DNA from 2 places in the Paenibacillus sp. FSL H7-0442 genome. Region 1 is predicted to be linked to the other one. Evidence: riboswitches for the same ligand, from Rfam matches in the RefSeq annotation. Region 1 holds a riboswitch; the other holds the start of a gene.
The links. Region 1 has a riboswitch for cobalamin ahead of metE (5-methyltetrahydropteroyltriglutamate--homocysteine S-methyltransferase). Riboswitches for the same ligand answer to the same signal wherever they lie in the genome.

Region 1 (3,209 bases):
CTTTTCGCCAAAAAATTCAACCATATCGGTCCGCTCAAATTCCCCGTGTACAAGCACGTCAATGCCAATGTCCTCCTGAATATCAATCCATTCCTTGATTTGCTGTTGGATGAACGTCCGGTATTGCTCGGCAGACCATTCTCCTTTGCGATAGTGCAGGCGGGCCTTGCGGATCTCGGCGGTTTGCGGGAAGCTACCAATGGTCGTCGTAGGCAGTGGAGGCAACTTCAGCTTATTTTGCTGAATCTCACGACGCTCGGCGAAAGGAACGCTGCGTGTTAGAGGCTCCTTTGCCAGCAAGTCAGCCAGATCGTCAGCTGTTTGTACGCGTGCCGCTGAGCTGTTGAAACGGGCTACCGCATCTGCACTTTGTCCAAGCTTGGTGAGTGCGGATGGATCGTGTTTGCCAAGTGCAGCCGTCAGGACGGCGATTTCCTCAAGCTTTTCATCGGCAAAAGCCAGCGCTTGCACCAGTTCTCGATCCAGCTTGTGCTCTGCTTCCAGACTGACTGGCACATGCAGCAGACTGCATGATGGCTGTACGATAAGCTGCTCGGCAGTGGTCTGTTCTGCTAACTGACCCAGCAGGGTAGCCACAGCGTTAAGGTCGCTGCGCCATATATTGCGCCCGTCAATGACCCCAGCGCCCAGCGTTTTTCCTTTAGGGAAACCATGCTGCAATATATGCTGGAGATTTTCGCCATCATCATACACAAAATCAAGACCCAGTCCCTGTACCGGAAGTGCGGACAGACGCTCATAATGGTCCAGGCTGCCAAAGTAAGTTTGCAGCATTATATTTAAAGAGGGCGCAGCTTGGGCCAAAGCTTCATAGACTTCCTGAATAATGTCCAGATCCTCTACTGGGAATGAGGTGGTCAGGACAGGTTCATCGATTTGGACCCACTGAACACCTTCTGCTGCTAGTTCAGACAGGACACGGGTGTATAAAGGCAGGAAGGTTCTTATAATAGAAGCAAGCTCCTTGCGATCATAGCCTTTGGAAAGGGTAACGAATGAATAGGGGCCGATGAGGACCGGTTTCCCATCAATGCCTAGCTCTTGTTTTGCTTCACGATAAGCCCGTAAAGGTTTATTTTCAGTGAACACCGGGACTGCGTTTGCCAATTCGGGAACGATGTAGTGATAATTGGTGTTCATCCATTTGGTCATTTCACTGGCGGTTGCTCCCTTTTGTCCACGAGCGATCCCGAAATACACGGACAGAGGAATCGGACCTGCGGGACGATGGTTGAACCGTTCGGGTATCAGGCCAAACATCACAGATGTATCCAGCATGTGATCATAATAGGAGAAGTCTCCGACAGGAATGCGATCAATCCCCTTGTCACGCTGCTTGCTCAGATGCTCCAACCGTAGTCTTTTCATCTCCGTTTGCAGTTCGCTTTCGCTAATACTGCCGTTCCAGAAGCGTTCCAGTGCTTTCTTCCATTCCCGGTTTTCGCCGATACGCGGATATCCCAGATTACTGCTAATTAAGCCGGACAATTCAGGCCATTCAATGACGGACATGTACTTTTCCTCCTAGTGGGTGTCTGTTTTATTTTTACGTACCAAAAAAGGCATTCTTCCCCCAGAGTTAAAAATAAGTAGGGGAAAGAATGCCTCCGTGATTAAAAAATCAAAAATACGGTGACTGCTCTTAACACCTCCCTATCTTCCGTAGGTACTTGCGATGTTGTTAAAATAGGCAGGTCTCCTGACTTACGGATCATGACTCTCAGCATCCCTTCCCGGTCTGTCGACCAGTGGTTGTATGAACAGCTGAAAGTTCCCCGTTTACAGTGGCGGGACCGTGCCGGATTTGCACCGGCTTCCCTTTTAAGCCTGATCTGAATAGAACAGACACCTATCTCCAAGCTATGCGGTTAAGGTATGACGAATAATTATGCACTCGTATACTTGTTCACCATCATAAGTGAAACTTGCAGGATGCGCAATAGAAACTGCAATGGAATCTGTTAGGGATATGCAAAAAAAGACAAGCCTCATCCATGATGGAGACTTGTCCTAGATTAGATATAGCATTTGCCGAGTAACCTTCGCCTTAAGTCAATGAAACGGTGTAACCTGCCTGAATGCTGGCTTTTACATCTACTAGACGCTGATTGCGGCTGCCCCGGAAGGGAAGGGTCAGGTCCTTTTGCTGTTCTACAAAGCGACCATCCACAATCACATCGCACAAAAGTGCTAGCTCTTGTCGCTCCTGATCTGTGAGTAGATCTTCATAGACAAAGCCAGTGTAAGCCCACACGGTTCGGTCGGGACAGGCCGCACGGAAGTCGCGCACAAATTGCGAGCATTCTGCTGCTGAGAAAAACGGGTCTCCCCCGCAGAGAGTCAGTCCATCCAACAACGGATTATCCATGATGTCACGAATGACTTCCTGTTGTCGTTGGGGTGTGAATGGCTCACCTGCACGGAAGCTCCACGACGCTGGATTAAAGCATCCGGGACAGGCATGACGGCAACCGCTAATGAACACGACGGTGCGCAGGCCGTATCCTTCGTTCAGAGATTCCGGAATGTAGCCACACAAATTCACTTATGTTTCACCCGGTCTCGAACTTCTGCCTGTTTTGCAGCATTAAAGCGAACGGTATAATCCCCTGTCAGATATCCGGTTACCCGACGTAAGCGCTGAAAGTGTGTGTGCTCCTCATCTGTGCCACATTGGGGGCAGCTTGTCCCGATAATCCCTTCATAACCGCATTCTGTACAACGATCCACCGGATGGTTGATGGAGAAGTAGCCGATATTCTGATGCAGCGCGTATTGAACAATTTTAAGAAACGCATCCGGGTTATTCCGCGCATTACCGTCCAGCTCAATGTATGATATCGCACCAGCGTTGCATAGGTTATGGAACGGAGCTTCCAAGCTGATTTTACGAGCAGCCGGGAGCGTGTAATACACGGGAATATGAAAAGAATTCGTGTAATATTCTCGATCATTTACCTCAGGAATAATCCCGAAATCACGTTGATCCAGCAAGGTGAACTTGCCCGACAGACCTTCGGCAGGCGTAGCGAACAATGTAATATTCAAATTGTGATATTCACTCATTCGATCGCAATACACGCGCATAGAAGTGATGATTCGCTGTGCCTCGCGGTATACGAAATCATCCTCCCCGTGGTGTTTTCCGTATAGTGCCTTCATGCACTCAGCCAGTCCGATGAATCCGA
Region 2 (3,209 bases), 1.9 Mb from region 1:
CTGAGGATGTATTCCAATCCGGTGTAAACGTATCGCCTAACCACGGTAGGTGGTTAACCAGAATGCCCGTGATTTGGCTGACCGGAAGCTTGGCCGAGCCGATGCCAAGACAGAGCAGCAGCGTCAGCAACAGCAGGACAAGACCTGTCCCTCCAAAGCCGATCAGTTTACGGTTCATTTGAAAATTTCAGGATACACGCCCTTGGCCACTTCCTTGAGACCTTCCGTTACGCGTGGACCCGGACGACTGATCAAATTATCATCCACGGCAAACACCCGGTTGTGGCGAACAGCCGATATTTGATCCCATCCACTGCGAGCTTTAATGATATCACCGAGCGTCTGGCCCGTTTTGTCGTCCTTGACACTTTTGCTGTACAAAATCACGTCAGGGTTCGCAGCAATAATATTTTCCTCACTGATTTGGTACCACCCCTTCTGCGTGGCACCTACATTTTCGCCGCCCGCCAACGTAATCAGCTCGTCCATAAACTCGCCTTTACCCACTGTCCAGCCTGGTGAAAACTCGACGTATACCCGCAGCTTCTGCCCTTTACCGATATTTTTAATTCCTTCTTTTACTTCTGCTACATCTGCTCTCATCTTGTCAGTCACCGCTCTTGCTTCTCTCTGATGATCGGTGATTTTCCCATACAATTCGATGTTAGCCATGACATCTTCCACTGTCTTCGGTTCCGTTTTAAAAATCATAATTCCCATGTCGCGCAGCTTGGTCGTAGCCTGTTCACTAAGTGATATCCCTGCAAAAACGACTTCCGGGTTCGCAGCAATGATCGCCTCTTCGTTCGGTTTCATAATACCGCCCACTTTAGGCTTTTTCGTAGCTGCTTCCGGGTAATCAGAGTAGTCGGAGACGCCGACAATTTCCTTATCCAGCCCAATGGCGAACAACGCCTCGGTTTCTGCCGGGGAGACGGAAACGATTTTATCCGGCGCTTTTTTGAATGTAAATTCCTGTCCTGTTGCATCTTTAACTGTGAGCGGGTAAACCGTTTTGCCCGGAGGCTCTTGTGCGTTTACTGCCTGTCCCGGCTGCTGTGAAGAAGCCTGACCCTCTTTATTTTCTGCATTTTTTCCATTAGCGCCACATGCACTCAGCACAACTGCCAAAATCAGAGCCAATAGACCTGTTGTCCACACCTTTATTTTTTTTCCTGCCATGATTTGCACCCCTTCATAAATAAATCGTTAAGAGCGTTACTTGAACATCATCAGATATCTTCTAAATCTAGCCTTCTTTTCCTATCAAAAACCCCCGCATCCTCATATCAGGACACAGGGGTCACGTTAGCGCAGATCGTGCGCAGGCGGCAGCTTCTTTCCGCATGGACAGTCACTGCGAACACGTCATCCTTTCCTCGAAGGATTATGGTGACAGGCGGACGGGCAGGTATCCTGACTTATGGTAAAATACATGTCCTGAAATTCTTTCATATGCTTAGTAACATATAAAGAGGACTAACGGGCATGTTTCCATTTACAGTGGCGGGACCGCGCCGGATTCACACCGACTTCCCTTTTAACAGCGCAGGGAGGGAAACCATAGTTTCATCACGCTGCGCCGACCTCGTCTGCTGGATATTTGATGTAGTGGTAGTCAAGCCGTTCTTTTACTTGATGATTATAGGTTAAAATGAGGCGGCTTACAACCCAAACAGCCTCTTTATCCGCTGGTGTCTAACCTAATGAGGAAGCATTTCCGCTATGTAATTGTGCGGTCCTGCCAGCCTCAATTGAATCCTTAATGCTTCTCCCGGCTTCGGATTCAGACTCCAAAAATCATGGCCCGGTATCAGCATGCAAGCTAGCTGACGAATTACGCCACCATGCGTAACGACCAAAACAGAGGGCGACGTAGCAGTCAAATCCATGGGTTGAACTTCCATAGCAACACGCCATTCATACAGAGAGTCAAGAAATTTGCGCAGACGATTTACAAAATCTGTCCAAGACTCTCCACCAGGTGGGGTGATCCGTTGCGGCTCATCAATCCAAGCCCGATACAACGACACATCCTTGAGCATGTCATACGTTTTTCCATCCCACTCGCCAAAATGAAGCTCTCGCAGACATGGTTCCATCATAGGAGGCATAGTAGATAGGGAACGCCCAGACGTCAACTCTGATTCCGGCACAATGATCTGCAAGGTCTGGCGACATCGCATTAAGTCGCTGCAATAGATTCGAGCAAAGGACTGACCTTGCAATTTTTCCTGCAAAGGCTTTAATTCCTGCTCTGCCCCCGGTAGCAAACCTAAGTCGGAGTGTCCCAGATATCGACGTTCCTTGTTCCATAAGGTTGTGCCGTGACGAACTAACACGAGCTCCATATCCCAATGCAGATCTTCTTTAGCATCATACGGCACCTTATCCTCCTGTGAGTTCGGTCTTTGTGCGTATTCTACTGTCCTTTTTGCTGCTATATCTTGTTTCAAGAAATGTCACTTCCTGCTCGATCATTATTCAGTGTGTCACTCCTCACCCTCACCGCACCCATCCCAAGGCAAAACAACCTGCGGCTCCTAACAAACACAATCCTACAAACATACTGGACACGGCGAACATCAGCTGGATCGTATGCCGTATATCTTTCGACTCTAGCGGTCGTATCCAATCCCCCATGTATGCACGAAAGGAGCGCACGCCATGATACACATTATATCCTCCAAGACGAATCCCCAATGCACCAGCAACAGCCGATTCCGGGAAGCCACTGTTCGGACTTGGGTGCAGACGAGCGTCTCGCTTGACTGTGCGCCAGCTTCTTGCAGCATCTCGTTTGTACATCCACGCCGCTATCACAAGCATTGCCGCTGTCAGGCGTGCTGGAATGTAGTTAGCCACATCATCTAGACGTGCTGAAGCCCAGCCTAAATGCAGATACTTTTCATTTTTGTAGCCAACCATGGAATCGAGCGTATTCACAGCACGATAAGCCAGCGCCAAGGGTGCTCCCCCGATCAAGGCATAAAAAAGCGGGGAAATAATCGCGTCCACGATATTTTCAGCGACCGTTTCAACCGTACCGCGTACAATCTCAGGCTCATCAAGTTGCTGCGTATCCCGCCCGACTATCATGCCCAGCTCCCGCCGTGCCGCAGCCAGGTCATCCGCCTGCAACGCTCGGTAGACTGCCATTCCTGCATCCTTTAGTCCTTTGGAAGCAATCGTGGTCGCAATCAGCACTA

Region 2: it holds a riboswitch for cobalamin, as region 1 does, so the genes downstream of both, MHH57_RS06825 (cobalamin-binding protein) here and metE (5-methyltetrahydropteroyltriglutamate--homocysteine S-methyltransferase) in region 1, are expected to answer to the same signal.

What each region holds. Positions count from the first base shown of each region.
Region 1 is NZ_CP151963.1:5,368,657-5,371,865, reverse strand. Features, by position in the region: gene metE (5-methyltetrahydropteroyltriglutamate--homocysteine S-methyltransferase) at 1-1,533, opposite strand, end outside; cobalamin riboswitch at 1,693-1,889, opposite strand; gene nrdG (anaerobic ribonucleoside-triphosphate reductase activating protein) at 2,069-2,566, opposite strand; gene MHH57_RS23710 (anaerobic ribonucleoside triphosphate reductase) at 2,563-3,209, opposite strand, start outside.
Region 2 is NZ_CP151963.1:1,501,678-1,504,886, reverse strand. Features, by position in the region: gene MHH57_RS06830 (iron ABC transporter permease) at 1-178, opposite strand, end outside; gene MHH57_RS06825 (cobalamin-binding protein) at 175-1,182, opposite strand; cobalamin riboswitch at 1,389-1,581, opposite strand; gene MHH57_RS06820 (histidine phosphatase family protein) at 1,704-2,456, opposite strand; gene cbiB (adenosylcobinamide-phosphate synthase CbiB) at 2,506-3,209, opposite strand, start outside.